Linked DNA regions of Alloacidobacterium dinghuense. The protein of the gene in region 2 binds, or shares a complex with, the protein of the main gene of each other region. Links are inferred from orthologs where the notes say so. Each region holds a gene or a part of one and is shown on either strand. Other genes may lie near its edges. The genes, in order: trxA and trxB.

Evidence for each region.
Region 1: the proteins of trxB (region 2) and trxA are in contact, whole or in part, in a crystal structure (PDB 1F6M), measured with the Escherichia coli proteins. The link is inferred for Alloacidobacterium dinghuense from one-to-one orthologs.

Annotation. Positions count from the first base shown.
Region 1 is NZ_CP060394.1:2,413,461-2,423,823, reverse strand. What follows is about bases 2,986-5,903. They hold trxA (thioredoxin), read left to right. Parts: upstream 2,986-4,223; coding sequence 4,224-4,583; downstream 4,584-5,903. Other genes in these bases: H7849_RS09855 (response regulator transcription factor), read left to right, coding at 5,508-5,903; lexA (transcriptional repressor LexA), read right to left, coding at 4,630-5,235; thrB (homoserine kinase), read left to right, coding at 3,030-3,947; thrC (threonine synthase), read left to right, coding at 2,986-3,033. In the rest of the region: H7849_RS09885 (winged helix-turn-helix domain-containing protein), read left to right, coding at 1-121; H7849_RS09880 (sensor histidine kinase), read left to right, coding at 179-1,585; more of thrC, read left to right, coding at 1,672-2,985; more of H7849_RS09855, read left to right, coding at 5,904-6,179; H7849_RS09850 (sigma-54-dependent transcriptional regulator), read left to right, coding at 6,210-7,514; flagellar basal body rod protein FlgB, read left to right, coding at 7,623-8,015; flagellar basal body rod protein FlgC, read left to right, coding at 8,043-8,486; flagellar hook-basal body complex protein FliE, read left to right, coding at 8,514-8,825; flagellar basal-body MS-ring/collar protein FliF, read left to right, coding at 8,863-10,363. UniProt on the Escherichia coli protein: Participates in various redox reactions through the reversible oxidation of its active center dithiol to a disulfide and catalyzes dithiol-disulfide exchange reactions.
Region 2 is NZ_CP060394.1:3,780,861-3,791,206, forward strand. The notes cover bases 4,016-6,916. They hold trxB (thioredoxin-disulfide reductase), read left to right. Parts: upstream 4,016-4,948; coding sequence 4,949-5,884; downstream 5,885-6,916. Other genes in these bases: H7849_RS15565 (IPT/TIG domain-containing protein), read right to left, coding at 4,016-4,486; H7849_RS15570 (allantoinase), read right to left, coding at 4,634-4,834; H7849_RS15580 (TonB-dependent receptor), read right to left, coding at 6,005-6,916. In the rest of the region: H7849_RS15555 (NAD(P)/FAD-dependent oxidoreductase), read right to left, coding at 1-354; H7849_RS15560 (purine nucleoside permease), read right to left, coding at 449-1,522; more of H7849_RS15565, read right to left, coding at 1,589-4,015; more of H7849_RS15580, read right to left, coding at 6,917-9,328; H7849_RS15585 (TonB-dependent receptor), read right to left, coding at 9,666-10,346.

The DNA.
Region 1 (10,363 bases), 1.4 Mb from region 2 along the record:
GGTGGACGTATATGTGCGGCGCATCCGTGAGAAAATCGAATCGGACCCGGAAAATCCGCGATATCTGAAGACGGTGCGTGGCGCCGGATACCGTTTTGAGGTTCCGCGGCCCGTGCAGTGATTCCGGCGCAATGATCAGGGACCAGATTTGACAGGCAGGGTCTTCAGCAAGCTACTTGTGTCGTTTGTCCTGGTGCTGTTGGTCGGAACAGCAATCCTCGACTTTTCCTTGCGTCCAATTTTCGAACATGCCATGCGCGACCAGACTCATGCTACGCGTGATCTGGTGTTCGGGTCGGTTCTCGCGTTGGCCGCGGCCACCTTATTGGCGGCATTTTTTGCGCGTCGCGTTGCGGAGCGATATGACCGCATCGTGCTCTTCGCCAACAGGATCGCCGCGGGTGATCTTTCAGCGCGTCTTGAAGAAGACAGTCTTGGCGAGCTCTCGGAAGTGGCTCACGCGCTCGACGCAACGGCAAGCCGCCTTGAACAAAGCTTTCACGCGCTTGAGGCCAGCCGTCGCGAACTGACGGCGTTGCTCGATAGCATGCAAGAAGCCGTTGTTGCCGTGAACGCTCAGGGACAGGTGATCTGGTCAAATGCCGTTATGCAACGTATCTGTTCTACGGCTGTACGGGAAGGCCGGCTGCTCGTCGAACTGTTGCGCGATCCGGATGTCCTGTCATGTGTCGAAGGCGCTCTGAGCCAGCGTGAAAACTTCAACGGCAAGGCCTTCAGCGTTGCGCCCGGACGAATCTTTGAGGTAAACGCCGCGCCGACGCCTGGAGGCGGAGCCGTTGCCGTGCTGCACGATGTCACCAGCGTAGAGCGGGCAGAAAAGACGCGTCGCGACTTCATCGCCAATGTTTCGCATGAGCTGCGCACACCGTTGACGTCGATTTCCGGATATGTGGAGACCTTGCTTGAAGGAAACGAGCAAGTGTCTCCGCAGGCGCGGGAGTTCCTCGCGATTATCCTCAAAAACGCCACGCGCATGAACCGTTTGACCGAGGACCTGCTGGCGCTGGCAAATGTGGAATCCGGGGACTACAAGCTGAAGCTTCAATCCATGCGTGCGTCGGCAATCGTAGAGGATGCGATCGACTCCCTTACCGGCATGGTGCTTGATTCCGATGTGACGCTCGAAGCCGCCGAAACGACCGACGCACTGGTTCTGGCTGATGCGGACTCGCTCAACCAGGTCTTCGGCAACTTGATCGAGAATGCGATGAAGTATGGGAAATCCGGCAAGCGTGTGTTGGTCGGCGCCAAGCTGCTTGATAGAAAGCATGAAGACCAACAGATGGTTGAGTTCTTTGTGCGTGACTTCGGTCCCGGCATTCCTTCCGAACACCTGGATCGGATCTTCGAGCGCTTCTACCGCGTAGACAAGGCACGCTCACGTGAGTCCGGTGGCACGGGACTTGGCCTCGCCATTGTGAAGCACATCGTAATGGCGCATGGCGGAAGCATTCGTGCCGAGAGTGAACTTGGCGCAGGCGTCAAATTCCTGTTCACGCTGCCCTGCGCTCCGGAAAAGAAGCTCGCATCAGTTGAACCTTTGCCGCAAGCAGTCGTCGACTAGTCTTCCTCAATCCGGAAATCAGCGGAAGCGCCTTTGCTCTGTTGGTGTCGTGTCAACGAAGCTTAGATGCTAGGCTAACAGTATTCATGGAAAATTCTGGCCACCTATTGCGCTGCACCGGTTGTGCGCGTGTGATCGAACAGCGTGAGTTGAAAGAGAACTTTCGCTGCCCTGAGTGCGGCGACCTGTATGAAGTGGTCTATCCTTCGTGGAGCGCCGGCATGGCCGAGATTCGCAAGCCGAATGCGAGTGCCATGCGCTGGCTGTGGAAAGAACGCTGCTGCTCCAATACCGAAGCCGATCAGAGTGGCGTCTGGCGCTTTCGAGAGATGTTGCACATTCTCGACGACGAGGCGAATATCGTCTCACTGCGGGAAGGCAACACGCCGCTTTATGAACTGCGGAGAGTCGCGGAGTCAACTGGTATCGAGCATGTTTTTGCCAAGCACCAGGGAATGAACCCGACCGGCTCATTCAAAGACGCCGGTATGACGACAGCCCTTTCGGTGGCACATGAGCTGGGTTTCGACTGGGTCGCGTGCGCTTCAACCGGGAACACCTCGGCTGCGATGTCCGCTTACGCGGCGCGAGCTGGCATGCGGAGTCTGGTGCTGATTCCGCAAGGAAAGATTGCGTGGGGCAAGCTATCGCAGGCCATGGATTATGGCGCTCTGACTCTTCAATTGCGTACCGATTTTGATGGCTGCGTGCGCGTGTTGAACGAAGTGGTAAAGCGTGCGCCGGTATATCTGCTGAATTCTGTGAATCCATATCGGCTCGAAGGGCAGAAGACGCCTGCACTTGAGATCGCTGAGACGTTCGATTGGGAGGTTCCAGACCATCTCATCGTTCCCGGGGGAAATCTCGCCAACAGCTCGGCTCTAGGCAAGGCCTTTCTGGAAATGAAGCATCTCGGGCTCGTGACGAAACTGCCAAAGATTTCAGTGATCCAGGCGGAAGGCGCGAATCCTCTGTATCGCAGCCTGCTATCGAATTCCGGTGAGACGTTGGAGCCTGTTGAAGCGCATACGCGCGCATCGGCGATTCGGATCGGCAATCCTGCATCGTGGAAAAAAGCTGTACGCGTGATTCAACAGACGGGTGGCTATTGCGAGCAGGTGAGCGAAGCAGAAATCGCGCTGGCAAAGGCTGAAATCGGTGCTGAGGGCATCGGTTGCGAGCCGGCTTCGGCGGTGACACTGGCGGGACTTAAGAAGCTGATCCAGCAGGGCAAAGTGCAATCAAACGAGAAAGTCGTTCTGCTGCTTACCGGTCACACATTGAAAGATTCGGATTACACGATTGCCTATCATCGCGGCGACCTGTTGAAGGAAGGCGAGATCAAGGATCTGCGCCCTGAGATCGAGCTTACGCGGCGCAATGCGGTAGAGCTTGAGGCATCAGCAGACGAAGTGCTCAGGGAACTCGAAAGGGTTGCTGTTCGATGAGCAAGGACCGGCTCTATTTGCGCCTGCCCGCGACCTCGGCCAATCTGGGACCTGGATTCGACGCGCTCGCTCTCGCGCTGACTTTGTATCTTGATATCGAAGCTGCTCCGGCGAGGCACTATTCCATACATGCCAGCGGTCGCAACGCGGATATCTGCGGGGCAACGGATCGCAATCTGTTATTGCACACGTACAAGATCGTGCTGCAGCAACAGCGCGTTTCCGAAGTTCCCCTGGAGCTTGAAGTATGCAACGGAATTCCGCTGGGCATGGGTTGCGGATCTTCGGCTGCAACGCGGTTGGCGGGCGTTGCTCTGGCATCGCATTTCGGTCGGCTCGGGTGGGACCGAGGGCGGATCCTGACGGAGGCGTCACGCTTAGAAGGGCATCCGGACAACACCGCGGCCTGCTGGCTCGGCGGCTTTACCGTTGCCTGCTGGCGCGGAAACGAAGTGGAGGCGATTTCGCTGACGCCCCGCGCCCTGTGGCAGGCGCTCGTAGTGATGCCACAAAAACCGCTGGCGACCGTTCTTTCCCGGAAAGTGGTGCCGGAGAGCTTCAGCCGGGCGGATGTCGTTGCCAACCTGCAGCGTGTGGCTCTGCTAACAGCCGCGTTTGCCACGGGGCATGGAGAACTGCTCGGCACGGCCGTGGAAGACAGGCTGCATCAACCCTATCGGGTGGAAGTTTGTCCCCTGCTGAAGAAACTCCTTCCCCTTTCGGGACAGGGCGAGATCCTGAGCGTGACGCTGAGCGGAGCAGGACCATCCGTGCTATTGCTCTTGCAGCCCGGCGTTGGTATCGATGCCACAAAGGAAATTGTGCGGAAACACACCGAGGACGAGCCGATCGAGATTCTCGAGTGCGGACTTCAGCTGAATCCAGCGCTGTGCCGAATTGAATCACATAGGTAAACTCATGATTCAAGGTTACTTTTGCATTACCTAAGTTTTCTTTACACAGAGTGCGCAAACGATTAATTTCGCACCGTGGGCAGTTCTGGGGGAGGGCTGCTCTAGCGCCCGTGACTCACAAAGCGTGAGTCCGGGCGCTTTAGTTTTTGGCGCCAAATTGCCTTTTCCGCACCACTGGGGTGGGATGGCGCTGTTGCGACCTTTGCGCACCGGTTATCATCTAATGAACTGGTTTCGCGGACTCAGAGAGTCGGAACAAGGTAACGAAGGAGGAGCATGGCAGGTCTGGCGGTAGTAGAGGTAAATGATGCGAGTTTTGAGCAGGAGGTTCTTCAGTCAGATCAGCCTGTTCTGGTTGATTTCTGGGCGGCATGGTGCGGACCGTGTAAGGCGTTGTCCCCGATCGTTGATGAGGTCGCTTCAGAGTATAGCGGCAAGCTGAAAGTGATGAAGATGGACGTGGATCGCAACCAGGCCACGCCGATGCGCTATGGGATTCGTGGAATTCCTGCGCTGCTGCTCTTCAAGGGCGGAAAGGTTGCTGACCAGATTGTTGGATATGTCCCCAAGGACACGATTGCACGCAGCATTGCCCGCGTGATTGAGTCACCCAGCGTTGCCCGCGTGAATGAGTAAGGAGACTTGTTTCTGAAGACGGCCCGGCGATTGCCGGGCTTTTTACTTATGCGTACTTTCTGATGACACCCAGGGCACGGCCCTGAATGGCAACCTGCGCAGCCGGCACGAAGATCGGGTCCATTTCAAGGTTTGAAGGCTGCAGGCGGATCATCGAGCCTTCTATGTAGTAGCGCTTTAATGTGGTCTCCGCACCGTTCACCAGTGCTACGACTATCTCGCCTTCGCGGGCGGAACGCGTTCTTTCCACGAGCACATAATCTCCGTCAAGAATGTGCTCGTCGCGCATGGAGTCGCCGCGCACCTGAAGCACAAATACATCCCGATTACCGATGATGTCGGTAAGGGAAATGGTTTCGGGATTTTCCGAAGCTTCAACCGGAAAACCGGCGGCAATTCTGCCCATGAGCGGCAAACGCTCACTGGTCCTGGTTTTGCTGCGAGCCGGCATGACATCGATCGAGCGGCTGCGATTATGCGCGCGTTGCAGCAGTCCTTTGTTCTGGAGGTTCGTAATGTGCTTATGTACCGTGGCCAATGATTTGAGGTCGAGTCCACGTGCGATCTCTTCAAAGGAAGGGGAGTAGCCGTTGCGTTGTACAAAGCCGGAGATGAAGTCCAGCACCTCTTTTTGCCGTCGAGTCACCGCCATAACGGCATTGTAGCGAATAAAAAGCGAATCATTGCAAGATTTTTTCAACGCACCGAGAGAAATTTTTCTCGATTGGTACATCTGCGTCTCAGGTTCGATGAAATCCGGCATGCGTCAAGCGCGTTCTGCTTATTTTTGTGCCTGCCTCCCATTTTGAAACCGCGGTGCATCATCATTCTCATTTCAGAACGCACAACGATTTTGCCCTCAAGCTTTGATTGTGTTCCACCCGCGCTCCAGATGACAGTGTGAATACGGCGAGGGAGCCACGCATGCGCTTGTTAATTGCGGAGGACGATCGAGCATTGGGTGCCTTTCTAAAGAAAGGACTGGAGACCGATGGGCATCAGGTGACTCTGGTTGCCGATGGAGAAGCGGCCACCGATATGGTTGTCACCGACACGCCCGACTTGATGATCCTCGATCTGAACCTCCCGCGAAAAGATGGAACAGAGGTCCTCCAATTCACGCGCTCGGTCGACGATGAGCTCCCCATTCTGGTTTTGACAGCGCGAACTGAACTGGCTACAAAGATCCGCTGCCTTGATCTTGGAGCCGACGATTGCATGCTGAAGCCGTTTTCGCTGCAGGAACTGCGGGCCCGCTGCCGGGCTCTGATTCGCCGCAAACGAGAGGCCGGGCTGGTGCTGCGTTACAGAGATCTGGAAGTGAATCGTGTGGATCGCACGGTGAAGCGCGCCGGAGAGTCGGTGCAGCTGACGAACAAGGAATTTGCCTTGTTGGAGTGCCTTCTGCTGGGGCGAGGGCGGTCAATCTCGCGCGGAGATTTGTTGCAGCGCGTATGGGAGATGAATCCAACGGCGAGTACCAATGTGGTGGATGTGTACGTGAACTATCTGCGCCGCAAGTTGAAAGACACGGGCGCTGAGCCCTTGATCAAGACGGTGCGCGGACAGGGATATTCGATCGGCGCACGCGCCTGATATCGGCATAAACCAGAGAGGGAAACAGGAATGGCGACATTTACTCCAGTGATGAAACGGGAATCGGCAACCTCAGCGCGAACGGCGGTGATTGCCAGCGCGGATCTTTCCTTCCGCCAGCGGGTCAAGGAGACTCTGACCGGATTGCACTGGAGAGTTCGCGAAGCTGCCGGCGGAGCTGAGGCGATCGCGCATCTCGATAGCGCACCCGCCGAAGCCGTCATTCTCGATTCGTGGTTGCCGGATCTTGAGGTACAGGAATTTGTCGCGGAGTTCGAAAAGCTCTATCCCCTTGTCGACTTGATAGCCGTGGATGGCTCGGTTGCAACGAAGACAGCTCGGAGTCCCCGCCGGAATGAGATCCTCTACGCGCTCCGACGTGGCCAGGACGAGGACGGCGCAATCTGGAATAGCGCGCCTGTGATTGAATGGCCTGAAGAAAGTTCAAGAGGCGGGGCAGCAACCGCTGCGCCATCGACGGAAAAAGCGGAGTCAGCTCATCGCGGTGTAGACGCTGCCACGAACGCCGAGATCCCCGCAGGCAGGCGTACGCTTGCAGATCCGTCATGCCGGCTGCCGGAGTTTATCGGGAATCATCCGGCGATGCTTGAGGTGAGCCGCCGCATCCGTCTCGTCGCACAACACCGCACAGCGGTGCTGGTGCAGGGACCGACAGGGACAGGCAAAGAATTAGTGGCACGAGCGCTGCATCGTCTGAGTGCGCGCTCTTCACGTCCTTTCGTTGCCTTGAACTGCGCAGCCATTCCGGAGGCGTTGTTAGAAGCTGAGCTGTTCGGACACACGCGCGGAGCCTTTACTGGTGCTGTACAGGGGCGTGTCGGACGCATTGAGGCAGCGCAAGGCGGAACGTTGTTTCTGGATGAGATCGGCGAGATGCCGCTGCCGCTGCAAGCGAAATTGCTTCGCTTTGTCGAGTGCGGAGAGTTGCAGCGTGTGGGCGACAACGAGCCGGTGCTGGTGGACGTGCGCATTGTGGCGGCAACACACCGCTCACTGGCAAAGCTGGCTGCCGAAGGGACATTTCGCGCCGATTTGTATTACCGGCTTGCTGTCTTTCTCATCCGTACCCCCGACCTGCAGTCGCACAAAGAAGATCTGTCTGTGCTCGTGCAACACTTTCTTGGCGCAATGGCTGAGACGAGCCCGGCGAAGGCAATCACCGCCGCAGCGATGCAGAAACTCGAGGCATACAGCTGGCCTGGAAATGTGCGCGAGCTGGAACACATGCTGGAGCGCGCCTGGATTCTAGCCGAGAGTCGGCCAGAGATCAGTGCTGAGGAGATTGAGTTTGGAGAGCAGGCAGGAGATTTCTAAGAGTTCTCTAATCGAGCGCGCTGCCCGTTGGCCCGTCTTCTGCAGTAGAAAGAAGCGGAATCGTATCTCTGGCCTGAGCATCGGCAGAACTCAGGGAAAGGTGAATGCATGCAAATCTCAACTCCGATGAGTGACGCGCTGGAACGCTATCTCGACTTATCCAGCCAGGAATTGAAGTTGACTGCTCAGAACATGGCGAATATCGACACGCCCGGCTATCGGGCTCAGGGCTTCGACTTTGCCGGGGAGATGAAGCGATCTCTCGGCGAACTGGCTGCAGGCCAGACGAAGAATGGCGTTGCGCGAAAGCCTTTTTCCCTATCTGCTCCGCGAGTGGGGTTGGTGGATGGCCTCGTTGAGCGGCCCGACGGCAACAACGTCTCGATGGATCGGGAAAGTTTGAATATGGCCGAGGCGCAGCTGCAGTTTCGCACCGGAGTCGAATTGCTGAAACGCGAGTCGACACGAGTCATGGATGCGATTCATGCGGACAGCAAGTAGGCAGCGGAGAACAGTCAGGAGAAAGCGATGAACCTGTTCGGGGTAATGGAAGTGAGTGGATCGGCGCTTAAGGCAGAGCGCATCCGTGCCGAAGTGGTTGCGGCAAATATGGCGAACGCAGAGACGACGAGGACCCCGGAGGGCGGCCCTTACAGGCGCCAGCATGTTGTTTTCTCGTCGGCTGCGGCCGAGCCGAATACATTTGCCGGTCAACTGCTGGCGCAGTCCGATTCGCAAATTGGCGGCGTTGAAGTCTCCGCGGTGGTGCAGGACCCGGCCAGCACGCTGCGACGTTTCGATCCATCGCATCCGGATGCGGATAAGGACGGGTATGTGTCGTATCCGGATATCAACCCGTTGACGGAGATGGTTGATCTGATGGGAGCAACGCGGGCGTATGGGCTGAACAGCTCAGCCGTGCAGGCGACGAAGGGAATGATCAATTCGTCGCTCGACATTCTGAAGTCGTAAATACGACATCTTCGGGAGGAAGATTCCATGCAGGCGAATTCTGTAACACAGACGAGCACAATTGCTTCATTGCCGGATTCTTTTGATCTTCAGACGCCTTCGCAGGCGGCCTCGCCTAAGACTCCTTTCGCCGACCTGTTTCAGAATGCGATCCAGAACGTGCAGCAACTGGAGGATAAGGCTTCGACTGCCGTCCAGGGATTGCTCGATGGCAGCGGCGTCGATGTACATACGGCGATGATTGCGACCGGCGATGCGGATGCAGCGTTTGAACTCTCGCTGGCCGTGCGCAATAAAGCGGTAGGCGCTTTTCAGCAGCTGATGGGCCTGCAGTTCTAATCATTCACGAACTGACAAGACAGCGAGACGACGCAGCATGGATGAGAACCAGCAAATGCAACCGGCGCCGCCATCGGGTTTGCCGCATCGGGCAAGCGCGATGATGCAGGGACTGCTCGCCCGACTACGAGGCATGGAAGGACAGCGGCGGCTCTGGCTGCTGGGAGCCGGAGGCCTCGCGCTCCTTTGTTTTCTCGGCATTCTCTGGTTTGCCACGCGCACGGACTGGAAGACGCTCTATGCAGGTCTTGAGCCGTCCGATGCCCGCGAGATCGCGTCGGAGCTGACGGCGGCGAATATTCCCTTCGATGTATCTCCCGATGGGACATCGTTGCGTGTCCCGGCAGCCAATCTCGATAAGGCTCGCCTTGCTACAACGGCCAAGGGCGGACCAAAAAGCGGACGCATGGGATTTGAGCTTTTCGACAAGCCGAACTGGATAGGATCGGAGTTCGACGAAAAGGTAAATTACCAGCGCGCTCTCGAGGGCGAACTGGAGCATACGATCAATACTCTTTCTGAAGTTGAATCTTCGCGGGTTCACCTGGTGATGCCGCACGATTCGCTCTATACCTCGCAACAGCGCGATGCCAAAGCATCGGTGGTCCTGAAATTGAAACGGCGGTCCTTGAGCGACGAACAGGCGGATGCCATTCGCAACCTTGTGGCCAGCGCCGTGGACGATCTGCATCCGGAAGATGTGGCCCTGGTGGATGCAGAAGGGCGGCTGCAACTGGGCCGGCATAATGCCAGCGCAGATGCAGCCGCGCACGAACAGGAGCTGGCAGCCAAGCTGGTCGAGACTCTCGAGCCGGTGGCCGGGGTGGGAAATGTCCGAGCTTCGGTCAATGTGGACTATGACAGCTCCTCTGCCGATGAAGTCGATGAGACCTACGACCCAAGTAATGTGGTGACGCTTTCGATGCAGCGGTCCGACCAGACCTCTGGGGCGCAGTCCGGCCCGACAGGTGTTCCCGGCACGGCGAGCAATGCTCCCAATGTGCAGCCGCCGCTCTTTCCGCAACAGAACCTCGGCACGCAAAATCTGCGCCAGGAGAGCGGTACGTACGGCGCCTCAAAGCGCGTGCGCCATACCGTTCAGGGCACCGGCAAGCTGCGGCGGGTAACGGCGGCGGTGCTGATCAATCATCGAATGCTTGTCAATGGCAAACTGGTGAGTTGGCAATCGCGCACGCCGGAAGAGATGCAGCATCTGACCGAACTGGCGCAGGCGGCAATCGGCTTTGACAGCGCACGCGGGGATACGGTGAGCGTTGAAGACATGGCGTTTGAAGATAACTCAGCGCATCCACCGGCGACCGCCATGGAGCAGTTCCTGGCTGGAGCCGCCCAGTCAGAACCCATGTGGAAGTACAGTGCGCTGGTTGCGGTGTTTCTCTGCCTCGTGTTCTTCGTTCTTCGACCCGCCATGCGGAAGACGGAGCCTCGGCAGAATGCTGCTGTCGGGGCGCCGCTTGCAGAGCCGCAATTGGCTTCAGGCGAGTCGTCTCCTGTTGAAGTGGAAACGGATGACGAAG
Region 2 (10,346 bases):
GAGGTAGTCGTAGTCCAATTCGACGCCGCTCTTCATGCAGACGCGACGTCTGGTGATGTTGAAGCCGACCACTTCATCCATAATGACCTCAACATTCTTGTACTTACGCAGAATGCTGCGGATGGGTGTTGCGATATCGGCGGGCGACAGGACGGCCAGGGCTACCTGATAGAGCAATGGCTGGAAGGTGTGATGATTGCGACGGTCAACGATGGTGACGTCGACCGGTTGCTTTGCCAACGCCAGCGCTGCGTTGAGCCCGGCGAAGCCTCCGCCAAGGATCAGAACCCGGGGTCTGCGTCCAGCCTCTATCGCTGGGATATTAACTTGTGTGTTCCTTACGGGCGTACCCATGGCACCTCCTCAGGAATGCAGCTTACAAAGAAAGATGCTCCATAAGCGTAAAGCGATACAAACGATAGCCTCGATGGCCATTTACGAGTTGGGCCTATTTGCTCTCTTTCCGGGGCACCTGATCTTTCACACGCGGCCAATCTTCGACGAGTTTGTCAACTACTACGTGACCTACAGCATAGGCACTTTCAAGCGCAGGCAAAAATGCCGAATACTTGCCGGCTTTCTCGCCTGCGAGGCTTTCCCATGCAGTCATTCCAGGAGGCGGCTGATCGTAGTTGCTTACGGTGCGCAGAATCAGGATGCGGTTCCAGTCGGCTTTGCCTGCGTGAGCCAGGAATTTGAGCGACTGCAAAGTGCCGGTGTCTTCCATGCCGGTAACCGCGAAATTTCCTTTTCCCTCGGTGAAGTAGCTGACCCAGGCGTTTGCCCATGCGTCCATTTTTGCGCCGTGCCAGAAGGTGGATGAAGAGAGGTCGTCTCCGATGAAAACAAACGGAGGCTTTTTGGCTGTCGGCTGACTGAAGTGGGAACGTCTTTCGGCCATTGCTGCATTGTCTTGCAGCGGAACATCTTTGGTAAGTTGATAGGCCCACGCAACCAGCGGTGCGTTCAATTCGTAGACCTCGCCGAGATCGGTGTTGACGGGCTGCTCGTATGGAGTCGCCTTGCGCAGGGGAACGTAGCCTGTGGGCCAATCGGCTGGAATTTCGCGCGCATCGATCTCGTGGGCGAGATCGCCATCGACGACCCAGTGCGCCCATACTGCAGAGCCGAGCGACGTATTCGCGGGATTTCCTCCGGCGATGCCTGCGACGATCCAGTACGCGTGGGTGAGATCGAATCGCGGATCGATGCCAAGGGCCATGATGGTGGATGCGGCTTTGGCTGTACCGACTCCGGTGAGCACGCCGAGAACGCCGTTGCTGTTCATGCGCAGATCGTGATTGCCAGCTGGAAATGGAATCACTTTGTCGAGGTGCTCGCGCTCGACCCAGAACTGAAATTCGCCGGGAGCATCGCCGGTATCGGCTCCCTGCTCGTACATTGCGACGACCACAACCTTGACGAGGATGGGGGTTTCCGCAGATGCAGTGGCGCAGAATGAAAATAGCAAACACAACAAAAGACACGACAGGGACCAGCTTCGAAAGCTGCAAAATCGCATACGCAATCCTGAGAATGGAATAGTGAGGGCGCCACGTTCAGGGTAACGCAACTTCGCTGCGGAGATTTACGGGTGCTGTTCGATCTCGAAGTTCAGCGAGGCCACACTTCCGGTCACTGCGGTGACATCGAGGCGTGTCGGGACTCCGTTGCCGGTGAGTGGTGTGAGTGTTACCGATCCATCTGCGCCGGATGTTGCCTGCACCGTCTGCATGGCGAGAATGGGAGCCGATGGGCATCTTCCCTGCGTGGGGCAATCCGGCGTCCACTGCCTGAGTGTTTCGTAGAAGGTGACGACACCGCCTGCCATGGGATGGCCGACGGCGTCGGTCACGCGCAATACAACCGGGTTGGGTGTTTCGCTTGCGCTGAGTGCCTGCCCGGCACCGCTCACGGCAACAAGCTGCGCTACCTGCGGGTGCACGCTATAGATCTGGAATGTTGCGCAGGTCGTGTTTCCAGGCAGGCAGGCGTAGAGGGTTGCGTCTGCGCCTTCCGGGAGTGGTCCGATGTTGAGTGATGGCGATACGACTCCATTGGCGCTCGTGATTGTTGTTGCTGTGGATGGAGATGTACCTGTCGCCGCGGACCAGTTGATGCTTTGCCCGGCCACAGGAACACCGCCACTCAAGACTTCTGCCTGGGGCGACCATTTAGCGGTTGCGCCGATGGCGATGTAGAGGTTTGGGGTGAGGGCTGCGATTGCTGGCGGCGTGCTTCCGGTGAATTCCGTAATCACGCTGGCGCCGTCGCTCAGGGATGCAGTTACCTGCGCAAGGGTGGTGGAGCTTGCGGAGACATTCATGGTCGCGAGACCATCGCCGCCGGAGAGAACGGAGCAGGTTGATTGACCGCAACCAAGCGCTGCGGTGCCTTCTGTCACCGTGAAAGTTACAGTAATTCCGGCGGCTGGAGTCTTGTCATCGGCAGAAAGAGCTTTGACGGTGAATGGCGTTGGAACTCCGGTAGCAACGGCTCCCAGCGGCGCGGTTACGATGCCGAGTGCATCGCCTCCCAGGGCGTCGTAGCTGAGACCATCCTGAATTGCGGTGACACCGAGTGTTGCAGGGTCGCTCACGGTCAGGAGCACGACTCCCTTAGCTCCATTCGCGGGTGGAGCGATGGCGGTGATCTCGGTGGGTGTGACGCTGGTAACGGCGGCTGAGATTCCATTCACCGTCACAACGGAATTGGGCCGGAAGCCGATGCCACGAATCGTAATCGGGCCGCCATTCAAGGAGATGCGTGTCGGCATGACGCTGTCGGCGTAGAGCAAGCGACCGTGATAGAGATAGTCGGGGCGCCCATCGCCACGGCTGTCGGCGACGCCGAGAGTGAGCGAACCTCGCGCCACGGTGGCGACAGATAGCGTTGTCAGTCCTGCCTGGTCACCGTTGAAGGGTTGCGCGGTGCTGCTGACGGGCAGAGTGCCGTTGGCGTCAGTGCCGCTCCACGCGCCGAGCACGGGCCTGGCTTTGTTTAAGCTGGGATGGCCGCTCTCGTCGAGGGCTACGGTTTCGATGGTGAGTTCGCGATTCGGACGCACGGGCCAGGTGAACCATCCGGTGTGCCCGTAGCCGGTGATTCTTCCTGTCCACTCGCCGCTCGGCGGGGTGGGAGCAGGTTCCGATTGATTGCCGTCGTTGATACTGTAGGACTCGTCGGCGGAGTCCTGAATCACGACGTCCTGCGTGATGCTGAGGCCCGCGGTCATGCCGTTCAGAGTGATCACGGGCATGGCGCCGGACGGGCTCACCTGTCCTTGCGTATAAGGGCCGACGGAATAGCCCAGCGCATACAGCGGATTCAACGACTCAAAGGTGAGTTGGTAGTCAGCAATAGTTGTGCCGATGGGCAGTGGAACGCCACTCAGATCGAACCAACCTTCTTCGGCCTGATCGTCGCTGCCGTATTTGTTGAAGGGATTGCCCTGGTTGTCACTCGAACCGTTGACCGGATTTGGCTGCGCTCCCTGAAAGATTGAGCCACTCACGGCTGCGACGGTGTAGCGAATGTCGGGCGTGTTTGTTCCCTGTTTCAGCGGGCGCAGTACTACGTTCACACCTTGCATGCCTTGGCCGTTCCTGAAGTGAATGGTTCCCTTCACCGAGATGGTTGCTGCTGCGGTCAGCTTCTTGCCCGGGAAGCTGCTCTGGTTGGCCGTCGTGATTGGGTACATGCGATTGACGGCTGCGATGTCGTCGTAGCGCAAGGCCATGCCGTTGGGTGTGCAGGGGATGCCGTTGATGCTGCAGACGTATTCGACGGGATGCATGATGGGCCATCCGGCGAGGCCGTCGGCTGTGATCTGGTCGCCGACGAACATCGACTCATTTGCCTGCGACCAGTCGAGGCCGAGGATGCGGCCAAACGCGCGCACCATTTGATATTGCATGACGGAGAGTTGAGCGTTGTTTCCTGCACAGAGGCCATTCAGAATCATGAGCGCATGCTGGATTGTGCCGTCGGTTGCGACGTTGTCGATGATGGTCATCACGCCATTGTCGCGGCAATCATCAGCGGCGCTGGCGCCAGCTCCGAAGAAGGCGTTGATGACCGATCCGTCGGCATCGTAGACGATTCCGAGCGGCTTGGATGTGGCGGTCGGCTGAATGTCGGCGGGCATGGTGATGCCGTTCGGTCCGGCTGATACGTTGGCGCCGCTGACGTCTTCGTTGAGACTGCCTCCATTGGTGATGCTTACCGCTGCCGTCGGCACGTTGTTCCACACGCTGGCGGACTGGGCGACCAAGGAAGTCATCAGCGAATGGAAAGCCAGTGGTGTGAGCGCTCCCTGATCGAGATAGTAGGAGATGGCTCCGTTCTTCCAGTGGACGGGCTGGCCTTTGACCGATGCATTGAAGTAGCTGGAGCCGGCGACCCAGCGCGGGCCACCGGCGAAGGCGAGGTGCGTGAAGATCAGCGTAGCGGCCACGACGGAGAACTTGCGGCTGGGGGAGAACATGTCTCCATTCGGCCACGGAACCCGCAGACTTTAGGGTCAAAGCGCTGCTCTGTGTTGCTGCCGGTTTTACTTCGGAACGGACGCAATCACAGCGTTCGGAAATGGGAATCGCTCGGTGATTGCCTCTTGACAAAGCTGGATGCTGCGTCAGATCTCGGGAAAGAAATCGAAGAAGGCGTCGATGCTTTGCCGAAGCTGCGCCTCGATCTGCTCCCGCGAACCTTCGAGGATGTGCATGGTGACGCGCGCTGCATTTCCATTCTTGAGTTGAATGGGCGCCTCGCCAACTTCCGCGATTTCATCGGCGGGCAGGAGCCGTAAGCCATAAACCAAAGTCAGATTTGCCATGACGCTATCTTAGAGCCTGCCCGCATGCGTGTCCTGGGTGGTCCGCATCTTTTCGCGGGGTGAAACATCTACCAATTCAGCCTCAAAAGGTACAATCAAGGTTTCACTGTAATTATGTCCGATTCGATACGCGATACCGTTATTCTTGGCTCCGGCTGCGCCGGGCTTACCGCCGCCATTTACACCGCACGCGCCAACCTGAAGCCTCTACTGCTGGAAGGCCATGAACCGGGCGGCCAGCTTTCGATTACGACTCTTGTCGAAAACTTTCCCGGCTGGCCGGAGGGCATTCAGGGACCGCAGTTGATCGAGAATATGAAGCTGCAGGCGGCGCGCTTTGGCGCGGAGTTCCGCATGGGCCATCTGGCGTCCGCCGATCTGTTGAAGCGGCCGTTTACGCTGAAGGTTGGCAACGAGACGATTCATACGCGCACGCTGATTATTGCCAGCGGCGCTTCGGCGCGGTGGCTTGGGCTTCCTTCAGAGCAGGCTCTGATCGGGCACGGCGTCAGCTCCTGCGCGACCTGTGACGGCTTCTTCTTTAGCGGCAAGGAAATTGCGGTGGTCGGCGGCGGCGATTCGGCGATGGAAGAGGCTCTCTTTCTCACTCGGTTTGCGACCAAGGTCAGCCTGCTGCACCGGCGCAATCAGTTCCGCGCTTCGAAAATTATGCTGGATCGCGCGATTGCTCACCCGAAGATTGAGTTCCGCGCGAACACGGTGATCGAGGAAGTTCTCGGCGTCGAACAGAAGGAAGTGAGCGGGGTGCGCACTCGCGACACGGTTACCGGCGCAGAGTCGGTTCTGAATATCAGCGGGCTCTTTCTCGGCATCGGGCACATTCCGAATGCGAAGATGTTCGACGGGCAGATCGACCTCGACGAGGATGGGTATGTTAAGACGCATGACAACGTCTTGACCCGTGTTCCCGGTGTGTATGCCTGCGGCGATGTACAGGACCGGCGCTATCGCCAGGCGATTACTGCTGCAGGAACCGGCTGCATGGCGGCGCTTGAGGTGGAGAAATATCTGGAAGAGCACGGGCACTGAGGCTGTACTTCTTCTAGCCTTGGCGCAGTCGTGCCGGTGCAAAGTGAATATCAAAAAAGAAAGGGCGCTCTCACTGAGCGCCCTTTTTAAATCCACTGAACTATTAAGCTGAACTGGGAATCAGAAGCTGAACTTCAGCCAGAAGCGCAAGTTCCGGTTGGTGGTGGCGCGAGCATTCGTAGTATTCATGAAGCTCGTGGTTCCGATGTCCAGCAGGCTGGTGTCAAGAACTCCAACATCGTTGTGATTGCCGATGTTCTGCACTTCTGCCCGAAGCTGGAATGTTGCGCTCTCAAGGTGGGTCCATGGAGCCGGAATGTCCTTCTCGGCAGCCACGTTCCAGATGGTTGTTCCGGGGTTGCGGAAGCTGTTGCGACCGACCTCAAGGGGCATGAATTGCGGCCCGTATGGAATCAGCCAATGGACCTGGCTTGGGCTTACGACAACCACATTGCCGGTTGAATTGAATTGTCCATAGTCGTAATAGACACCCGGAGTTCCTCCAATGTAGAAACCGTCAATCCCTGCGGTGTTGATGGGAGCATGAACGCTTCCAATGATAGGCCGATCGTTGGTAGCACTGCCATCGCCGTTCGTGTCGACGCCGGGAAGAGTGAAGGTGCTGGGCGGCCCGGCCTGCAGTTGCGTGACTCCAGAGAATGACCAATGCCGGGTAAGGCCGCTTAACAGCATGTCTGTTGTATGGTTGTCAGACCGGATGCCGAGCGGCGCCCAAGTGTAGGCGACGGAAAAGAACTGCGGAAAATCAAAGGCGGAAGCGCCCCAGTCCTGACGGCGACCACCTGGAGCGAGGTTCGCGCTGTACGAAGTGCTGCTGTTGAAGAGGGTGAAGACTTCGGAACCGTTGTCCAGGTTCTTACCGTAGGTATATGCGGCGCGGAAAGTGAGGCCGTGCGAGAACCTCCGCGACAACTCTGCCTGGAGGCTGTCGTATTCCGAAGCGGCGGTGTTTCCGCGTGCATTCACGGCGCCACGATCGGGGTTCAGCCGTTCGCCGGTGTTGAAGTCGAAGTAGTTGTATTGCTGATTGGCATACAGCTTACGTCCGCGGGTGCCGACGTAGTTGAAGGTAAACTTCAGGTCCGCCGGCAGGGCACGTTCAATTCCCAGGTTCCACTGGTATACGCGCGGATTGACCAGGTTCTTATCGACGCTCAACACACTTGAGAACGGGCTGATCGGAGCGGGCGTAATGGATGGAACCAAGCTGAGAGCGTTGCCCAAGCCAGTCGGATCTTGCGAAATCAAGGTTGTCGATACGGCGTTGGGCGAAGACTGAGCGGAATTGACCGGAATGTTGCTGAAGTCCGTATCGTAGAAGATACCGGCGCCGCCGTGCACGACAGTCTTGCCGCTGCCCAGCCAGCCACCTCCGCTGGGAGCATAAGCAAAGCCGAAACGCGGCCCAAAGTTCAAGTTGCCGGTATTGACCTTGTAAACGTTCGTAATTGGCGCGAAGGGATCCTCTACATCAATTCCCGGATATGGCAAGGAGTTGCTTGGATCTGTGATGTAGTCATAGCGAAGGCCGAGATTCAGGGTGAGATCGGGCATCACTTTGACGTCATCCTGAACAAAGCCGGCTGAACGCCAGATATGTGGATCGAAGCGTGTGGGGCCAAACGTCCGCGTGGCTGTGCCGCCCTTGCCCAGATTGTCATTCAGGTAATTGCCCATGCCCGTGAAGCCCGCGCTGCTCGTGACTGTCAACTGCCCCAGCGCTTCCTGAGCCACCAGATCGGTTTCCAGGATGCGGCCGATGTCGGCTCCCATGCGAATGGACTGTCTGCCGATGTTCCAGCTTACTGTGTCCTGAAACTGATAGAAGTTTTCCAGACGACCCTGAGGAATGTTCTGGGAGATGCCTAGAACTGGAAAGGACGGAGTGCTTCCACCGTTGTACGCGTCCTGGAACTCAAGAGAATAGTTCTTTGCCAGCGGATTCGCGTTCGTCTCGGGCGTGGCCTGGAAGAGAAAATCGATGCGCGTCATAGAGGCGCGGAATTCGTTGAGAAGACGCGGGCTGAAAACATGCGTCCAGTTCACATAGCTGAGATATGACGGCCCTCCGACCTCTCCATCGAAGCCGGGCAAGCCGGAAGTGTTCAGACCAAGATCCGGAGTAAAGGTTGCATTGTCGCGCAGGAAGCGGACGGCAAATGAATCCTTCTGATTCGGAGTGTAGTCGCCGCGAATGATGTATTGCAGATCAGGCTCCTGCTGAGGAACGGGGGGACGCTCGAACAGGCCGGTGGTAACGACGCAGCCGCTTGCAGGGCAGGCGCCAGAAGCGCCGGTGGTGGGCTGGCCGACATTGATTGGCGCTGTCGCGCCGACGAAGTTGTACTGATTCAGGTATGTGCCGCTGTTGAGCAGACCCTGCAGAAGCGCTACATTGGGTCCGCCAATGGAAGTCAGCACGTTGTAGCCGTTCTGGTCGGGCAGTTCAATCGGGGATGAGTTTGAATTGCCATAGAAGCGGGTCCACTGCGAAGCTCCGAAGAGAAACAGCTTGTTTCTCCATACGGGGCCACCTCCGGTGAATCCAAACTGGTGCTCGTCATACCGCGCCTTGTTGGCAGAACTCTTGGGCGTGATCAGGCGGGTCTGGCCATCGACTGAATTGAGCCCCGATCCGGAATACAGCTCAAACGCTGAGCCATGGAACTGATTGGTGCCGGATTTCGTCACCAGGTTGACAACGGCGCCACCTGCGCGTCCATACTCAGCCGCCGGAGAATTCGTCAGCACCGTGACGGATTGAAAGATGTCGGGAATCTGCGGCTGAAATGCCTGGCCGCCAAGACTCACGTCATTGATGTCCTGGCTGTCCATCATGAAGTTGTTGGCGCGCGGACGCGAACCGTTCACTTCAATCTGCTCGTAATTGCCGCCAGCGCCTTGGAGGTTCAGCATGGGGTTGACATATTGAACGCCGGGGATGGTTGTGGCGAGCTCAATTGGATTCAGGGAGAAGATCGGCAGCGTTTTCAGATCGCTGGTGTCAATCGTGCCTGAAAGCTGTCCGTTTTCAAGGTTGATGCCGTTCGTCGTGCCCTGAACGGTGACAGTCCCGGTGACCGTGCCAACACTCAACATGATGTCGCGCGAGGTTACCACTGAGGGGGTCACTTCTACGTCTTTAATTTGATTCGCGGCAAATCCCTGAGCAGAGGTGTTGATGGTGTACAAGCTGGGATTGATTGCATCGAGCCGGTATTCTCCGCCCCCATTTGTTTGGGCGGTGCGAACTTCACCCGTCAACTGGCTCTCGATGGTAACTGTTGCGTTCGCCACGACGGCGCCGCTTGCATCGCGGACAACGCCAGCAAGTGTTCCCTTGCTCGTTTGCGCGATCAAGGAAGTACCCGCCATTAACAGCAGAAGAAATAACAAAGGCAAAGATTTGGTCGCTCTTGGCATATTCAGCCTCCCCGATAAAACCGATCCAGCAGAATTGAAGTGTGAAACCAGACCCATCACAGGCAATTTGAGTGCCGAACGGACGGCTTTTGATAGTCAAGTGGTAAATACATAGAATTCATACATTTATCGAAAGACTACATATTCATCCAGTCAATGATTTGAGGTCGGATATTTAACAATCAGCAAATATCCCTATGGAATTCGGTAGACGGCAGAAGCGCGCGGCCGTATCGGGCGGAGATGCGGCTGGCTGTGCAGGATTCGTCATTGAAGGCTGCACCAAAAAGATGGGCACCCGTGAAAGGGTGCCCGATACCAGAAATTTCTGATTGGATCAAAAGTAGAATTTCGCGGCCAACTGCACGGCGCGTCCAGGTTGCGGATCGGCGTTTACGTCAGCGGTGCTGGCTCCAACAACGGACTGGACAGCACCGAACTGCGCGCCGTCGGTGAAGTTTGCGTCAGGGTTGGAGAAGTTGGCGTGATTGAAGGCGTTGAAGGATTCAAGACGCAACTGGATGTAGCGCTGACCTTCAGCACCGAGCGGGAAGTTCTTTGCCAGCTCCAGGTTGGTGTAGTTGAAGCCGGGGCCATGGAAGAAGTTGCGCTTCGCATTGCCGAAGGCGCCTACGGGCTCCTGGGAAAAGATTGAGTTGTCGAACCAATTGCCCGTCTTGCGGACATCGAGCGACTTGACGCTGAAGGTGGAGGTTTCCACGTTATCCGGGCACGAATAATAGGTGTACTGATCGCAATACAGCGAATTGAACGTGCCGGAGTTGGTGATGGTGACGGGGAATCCGGTTTGCAGAGCTGTGACTCCGGTCAAGTGCCATCCACTGAGCGCTTCGCGCGCGATCAGGTTGTTCTTCCAACTTGCGAAGATCGGGATTTCGTAGTCGTAAGAAGCTACGAAACGATGACGTGCATCGTAGTCCGAATCGCCATAGGCGAGGTACTGGAAGCCGGGAAATGTATTGACGGTCGCGCCGTTAAAGCCGGAGCTTTCGAGGCC